3 regions of the Anaerobacillus sp. 63XJN7_5_ISO-PGPR-S23-430 genome follow, and region 3 is predicted to be linked to each of the others. Evidence: riboswitches for the same ligand, from Rfam matches in the RefSeq annotation. Region 3 holds a riboswitch; each other region holds the start of a gene.
The links. A riboswitch is a leader RNA that binds a small molecule or an ion and turns the genes downstream of it on or off. The one in region 3 is predicted to bind S-adenosylmethionine.
Positions count from the first base shown of each region.

Region 1: another riboswitch for S-adenosylmethionine. It lies ahead of AC0VYJ_RS04155 (2,3-diketo-5-methylthiopentyl-1-phosphate enolase); the one in region 3 lies ahead of AC0VYJ_RS19255 (MetQ/NlpA family ABC transporter substrate-binding protein).
Region 2: another riboswitch for S-adenosylmethionine. It lies ahead of AC0VYJ_RS14490 (methionine biosynthesis PLP-dependent protein); the one in region 3 lies ahead of AC0VYJ_RS19255 (MetQ/NlpA family ABC transporter substrate-binding protein).

Region 1 is NZ_CM149686.1:762,835-765,098, forward strand. It holds gene AC0VYJ_RS04150 (aminotransferase class I/II-fold pyridoxal phosphate-dependent enzyme) at 1-913, shown strand, start outside; SAM riboswitch class I at 997-1,106, shown strand; gene AC0VYJ_RS04155 (2,3-diketo-5-methylthiopentyl-1-phosphate enolase) at 1,201-2,264, shown strand, end outside.
Region 2 is NZ_CM149686.1:2,738,337-2,740,600, forward strand. It holds gene AC0VYJ_RS14485 (DUF1189 domain-containing protein) at 1-804, shown strand, start outside; SAM riboswitch class I at 890-1,000, shown strand; gene AC0VYJ_RS14490 (methionine biosynthesis PLP-dependent protein) at 1,074-2,204, shown strand; gene metC (cystathionine beta-lyase) at 2,191-2,264, shown strand, end outside.
Region 3 is NZ_CM149686.1:3,711,609-3,713,872, forward strand. It holds gene AC0VYJ_RS19250 (methionine ABC transporter ATP-binding protein) at 1-216, opposite strand, end outside; gene AC0VYJ_RS19255 (MetQ/NlpA family ABC transporter substrate-binding protein) at 238-1,044, opposite strand; SAM riboswitch class I at 1,214-1,322, opposite strand; gene AC0VYJ_RS19260 (alpha/beta hydrolase family protein) at 1,432-2,264, opposite strand, start outside.

The DNA of each region.
Region 1 (2,264 bases), 1.3 Mb from region 3:
GTTTGGTGTTGAGCTTGATCCGGAGAAAGAGGTAGCCGTCCTCTTTGGTGGAAAAGCTGGCCTTGTAGAAGTCAGTCAATGTTTGTTAAATAAAAGTGACGTGGCGCTCGTGCCAGATCCTGGCTATCCTGATTATTGGTCTGGAGTTGCGATGGCTGAAGCGGATATGCAAATGATGCCGTTACTTGAACAAAATGATTTTCTGCCTGATTATAGCGCGATCCCAGAGAGTGCTCTTGCAAAAGCAAAGCTCATGTTTTTAAATTATCCAAACAATCCTACCGCTGCTATAGCAACGAAAAGCTTTTTTGATGAAACGGTTAGGTTTGCGGATGCCAATGACATCTGTGTCGTTCATGATTTTGCTTATGGAGCGATCGGATTCGATGGAGAACGTCCTAAAAGCTTTTTGGAAACAGAAGGTGCTAAAGATGTGGGAATTGAGATTTATACTCTTTCCAAAACGTATAATATGGCAGGATGGCGTGTTGGGTTCGCTGTCGGAAACCCATCTGTAGTGGAAAGCATCAACCTGCTTCAGGATCATTTCTACGTTAGTTTGTTTAGTGCAGTGCAAGAAGCAGCTGCAGAAGCTTTACTAGGTTCACAGGAATGTGTTGAGAACCTTCGCCAAACGTACGAATCTAGACGGAATGTATTGATACAGGGGCTTCACGATATTGGCTGGGATGTAACCTCTCCTGCGGGGTCATTTTTTGCCTGGTTAAAAGTACCTGAATCATTTACTTCAGAGGGATTTGCGGACTACTTGCTTGAGAATGTTCAAATTGTAGTTGCGCCTGGGAACGGCTTTGGAGAGTATGGGGAAGGCTATGTGAGAGTAGGCTTATTAACTTCCGAAGAGAAACTCAGGGAGGCAGTTGAACGAATTAATTCTCTTAATCTCTTTTGATTCAGAAAAGTAAAAAAATAGATTGACAGGATTTCCTACGTCTGGCATAATTCGAATCAATTACTTAAACGAATAGTTGCATACTCTTATCCAGAGAGGTGGAGGGACGAGCCCTTTGAAGCCCGGCAACCGATTTTCAAGGTTACTTGAAGACACGGTGCTAATTCTCGCAGCAAAAGCTGGAAGATAAGAGGAAGAGCATGGTGATAACGACCTCTTCCTCGTGAAGGGGTCTTTTTTGTATGATCAAAGATTGAGGACTAGCGCGATGGAAAGGAATGAGCATGATGAGTCATCTTGTGGCAACTTACCTTGTTAAGAATGACCAACAATTATCTAAGCGCGCTGAAGCGATCGCCCTTGGATTAACGATTGGGACTTGGACCAATCTACCGTTATTAGAAAAAAAGCAGTTAAAGAAGCATAAGGGTGAAGTCGTTCACGTAGAGGAAAAAGGGGAAAAGGGCATCATCGCGATTGCTTACCCCACCATCAATTTCAGTGCGGATCTACCTGCGATTTTAACAACAGTCATCGGTAAGCTTTCACTTGATGGTGAAATTAAGCTGGTTGATTTAGAGTTCTCTGCAGGGTTACTAAATCAATTCCCAGGTCCAGCATATGGAATAGACGGTATTCGAAATCTTACAGAAGTATACGATCGACCGCTCGTTATGAGTATTTTCAAAGGAGTTATTGGAAAATCGTTAGGCGAATTGCAGGAACAAATGAAACAGCAGGCGCTTGGTCGAGTCGATTTTGTGAAGGACGATGAAATCCTTTTTGAAAATGAGTTAACCCCTCTTGAAAAGCGAGTACCCGCCTTACGAAAAATGCTGGATGAAACGGCTGAATTGACAGGAAAGCGAACGCGTTACGCAGTGAATTTAACAGGAAGAACGGCAAACCTCAGTGATCGAGCAAAGCTTGCTGTGGAATTAGGAGCAGATGCGCTTCTGTTTAATGTTTTTACATATGGACTAGATGCATTGCAATCACTTTCAGAGGACTCGGATATTCCGGTTCCAATCATGGCACACCCTGCATTCTCTGGTGCAATGGCTGCCTCAAGCACACATGGGGTAAGTTACTCCCTATTACTTGGAAAGTTGCTTCGAACTGCTGGGGCAGACTTTTCCCTTTTCCCTTCGCCTTATGGGAGTGTAGCGCTTGATCGAAGAGAGGCGCTCGCAACAGCAGAAGCCTTAACGAGAAATAATAAGCTGAAAAGAACATTCCCTGTTCCTTCAGCGGGCATTCATCCTGGACTAGTACCGCTTCTTATAAAAGATTTCGGTATAGACAGTGTGATTAATGCGGGAGGTGGCGTGCACGGGCATCCCGATGGAGC
Region 2 (2,264 bases), 970 kb from region 3:
GTTTTTAAACAACTTTACTACAGCTTATTTTCCCCTAAGATGATGGCCAGATTCCGTTTTCAAAAGCTAGGCAAGCCAATATTGTACGTGTTTTTACTTATGTTCCTTTCTTCTGTGCCAGTAGGAATTATGACGGCTCTATCCTTTACAAACGCTTATGAGGATCTCAAAACACATATGTCAGATCTACCAGAATTCACTTTAGAGGACGGATCTTTAACAAGTGAACAGTCTGAACCGCTTATTCGACAAAATGATGAAAATACTTTTATTTTTGATGCGACAGACCAGACAAAGCCTGATGATGTTGATCAATATGATTCCGTTATCGCATTCCTAAAAGATCGTGTAATCGTTGTAGATAGCGGTGCTAGACAGGAGTTTAATTACAGTAACTTTAGTTCGATGACTTTCACGAAGCAAGATGTTAATGAGCTAAGTAATAATCTGGACAACCTGCTCCCTATCTTTATTCCGTTACTGATATTCGTTATCTATTTGTTTCAAACCGGCCTTAAGTTTATAGGAGTTACCGTACTAGCTACAATTGGACTACTATTGAGAAGTATTACCGGAAGAAAAGCTTCTTATAAACAACTTTGGGTCTTATCTGTTTATTCAGTAACAATTCCAACGCTCTTCTTTGCGATTATGGCCCTCATTAAAACAGCAGTCCCTTTAGGATTCCTACTTTATTGGATTGTGGCCATCATGCTACTTTATCTTACGATTAAAGAAATCCCGTTACCAAAAAAACGTGTAACGAACGAGCGAGCAAATGATTCAACAGAAGAAAAATTTTGATAATTTACTCAAATCCCTTGCTTTTCACTTTAAAGTGATGTAGATTATGAAAAAAGCGACACAATAAAATTCCATATATTTTCAATTCTTATCAAGAGAAGCAGAGGGACTGGCCCTATGAAGCTTCAGCAACCACCAGATATTTTCTGGTAAGGTGCTAACTCCAGCAAGTTGATTTCAACTTGGAAGATAAGAAGAAGAGCAACCAAAGTCTTCTTCTTATAGAGGGCTTTTTTTATTGCCCTTATTCAATGAAAAGGAGATTGATTATGTCGAATAAACAGTTAGAAACACTACTTGTCCAATTAGGTAATCATTCAGATACTAAAACCGGTGCGGTAAATCCTCCAGTGTACTTCTCCACATCGTATAGCCATGAAGGCATCGGTCAATCCACCGGATTCGATTATTCAAGAACCAAAAACCCGACACGATCCATTTTAGAATCCGCTATATCAGAACTCGAACATGGTGATCAGGGATTTGCTTTTAGTTCCGGAATGGCTGCGATTCAAGCAATCCTTGCCATATTCAAAAGCGGCGACCATATTCTCGTCTCAGATGATTTGTATGGTGGGACTTATCGATTATTTGCCCATGCTGAAAAACATTATGGTATCTCCTTCACATATTTTGATACACAAAGAAATGAACAACTTTCATCACTCCTAACTCACCGTACAAAAGCCATTTTTGTTGAAAATCCATCTAATCCATTAATGAAATTAACAGATCTTGAAAAAATTGCACGGATAACAGAAAACAGGGACCTATTATTTATTGTAGACAATACTTTGTTCACCCCTCTTCTACAAAACCCACTACTGCTTGGGGCGGATATCGTCGTGCATAGTGCCACTAAGTATTTAGGCGGTCATAATGATATTCTCGCAGGGCTTGTGGTTGCAAAAGGTGAGAATATTTGCGCTGAAATCCAACAATACCAAAACGGTGCAGGCGCTGTGCTTTCTCCTTTTGATTCCTGGTTATTAATGAGAGGCATGAAAACCTTGCCACTCAGAATGAAGCAGCATGAAGAGAATGCCAGAAAGGTAACTGAATTTTTAACAAATCATGAAGCAATAACAGACGTTTTTTATCCAGATAAAGGTGGGATGCTTTCTTTCAGATTGCGCTCCGAAGAATGGGTAGATCTCTTTCTTAGAAAATTAACACTTGTCACATTTGCTGAAAGTCTTGGAGGGGTAGAAAGCTTTATCACATATCCTTCAACGCAAACTCATGCTGAGATACCAGAAGACATCAGACTTGAAAAAGGGGTGTGCAATCGACTGCTACGTTTCTCTGTTGGGATTGAAAACATTGATGACTTAATACAAGACCTGAATCAAGCATTGTCCATTTTTAAAGAGGAGGTTGTTCAAATTGACAAATACTGATTATACATTTCAAACAAAACTTCTTCATAACGATCACAAATTTGATAAAGCTACGGGAGC
Region 3 (2,264 bases):
CAAAGAAGTGAGCTCAATGTCATTGATAAATACCTTTCCATCTGTCGGTCGCTCCAGAAGATTCACCATTCGGACAAGCGTGCTCTTTCCAGCACCACTATAACCGATGACGCCATAGATGCTTCCTTTCTCAACTTCTATGGAAACATCATCAACCGCCTTCGTAATCGTCTCACCGCTTTTATACGTTTTCGTTATATTTTCTAATCGAATCATCGTGCTCACTCCTCTTTCGAATTACCAGGATGCAACAACAGAACCGTTAAATTCGTCCTGGATAAATTGCTTCACTTCATCTGATTGATAGTAGTTCACTAGCTTTTGAATACGTTCATCATCTTTGTTCTCTGTTTGTGTTGCAATCACGTTCACCCACGGGGAATCTTCGGGTTCCATTTCAAGAGAATCTTCTTTCGGTACGCGTCCACTTTCCATTGCAAAGTTCGTATTAATTGCTGCAATCGCAAGCTCACCAAGCTGTCTTGGAATTTGTGAAGCTTCTAATGGAACAAATTCGAGATTATAAGGGTTCTTCTCAATATCTTTGATCGTTGCTTTAACACCAACGCCATCTTTCAACTCAATAATGCCAGCTTGCTCAAACAACATTAGCGCTCTAGGTTCACCTGTTGAATGGTTAGGCAAGCCAACTTTGTCGCCTTCTTGCAATTCATCAAGACTCTTATATTTGTCAGAATAAATTCCCATTGGGAAAGTAATCGTAGTTGCTACCTTGGAAAGCTCGAGTCCTCTTTCTTTTACATAATCATTCAAATAAGGTTCATGCTGAAATACGTTCGCATCCAATTCCCCTTCATCAAGGGCTGTATTTGGCATCACATAATCATTAAACGCAATCACTTCAATTTCAAACCCGTCTTCCGCTGCGATTTCCTTCACCTTGTTCATCACATCTTCATGCGGACCAGCCGTTACCCCTACCTTCAGTGGGCCATCTTCTGAATCTCCAGAAGCCTCATTTCCAGAACAACCTGCCAAAAAGACTAAAATAAGTGCACCTAATAAATACAATGATTTCTTCATTTCTCAATCTCCTTTAAAGTTCATATAGTAATGTAAAGCGTTTTAGCGCTAAAATATAAAAGCGCAAAAGTGCTTCGATCTGCTAAAATCCCCTCCCAATAAAAAAACTCCCTCTGTAAAGTACAGAGAGAGTTGTATCATTTCATCATTATCAGCAGCGCTGAACTCTCTCTCATCTTTCAAACGATTGCTCGTCTGCTGGAATTAGCACCTTTCTCACGAACTGAGATGGTTGCTGGGCGTCACAGGGCCAGTCCCTCTGCCACTCTTGATAAGAGTTTTCAATATTATTTAACTATTTTCAATAGTATAGTATCTTTCTCGAAGGGCGTCAAGGGAAGATCTCAAAAAGTGCCTGTCACCGCCCGCTATTTGTCGAAAGATTTCTTATTGTCTTCCTTCTAGGTAATTGTCGAACCAGTTTCCTAGATGCTTAAGTCGTTCCACTCGTAGTTCTGGATGACCGCTTCTTGATAAATTATGATCAGAATCTGGGAATCTTACAAACATCGTTTCCTTCCCACGATGCTTTAAAGCCACATATAACTGTTCTCCTTGCTCTATAGGGCACCTGTAATCATTTTCGCTATGAAGAATTAAAAGTGGGGTTTCGATTTGGTCCACATACTTAAGCGGTGAATGATGCCATAGCTTAGCAGGGTTTTCATCTAAATCACTTCCAACTTCCCACTTTGTGAAAAAGTATCCGATGTCACTAACGCCATAGAAACTCTGCCAATTCGAAATGGAGCGCTGGGTAACCGCTGCTTTGAATCGATCGGTTTTCCCAACAATCCAGTTCGTCATAAAGCCACCGTAGCTTCCTCCCGTCACGAAAAGTTGAGCTTCATCAATAAAGGAATACTTGTTCAAAGCGGCATCAACACCCGCCATCAAATCCTCATAATCACCCCCACCATAATCTCCTCGGCAACCATTCACAAACTCTTGTCCATATCCCTGACTACCACGTGGATTCGTATAAAGGACAACATATCCTTTTGCTGCAAGAAGCTGAAATTCGTGCATAAATGAATTACCATACATCATATGTGGTCCACCGTGAATTTCAAGAATAAGGGGATGTTCCTGATCTTCCTTAAAATCCTTTGGCTTCATGAGCCAGCCCTGAATCTCCAAACCGTCTTTCCCAGCGTATGTAAACATTTCTGGTGTCGAGAGATCCAGGCATTCGAGAACGTCAGCATTTGATTGAGACA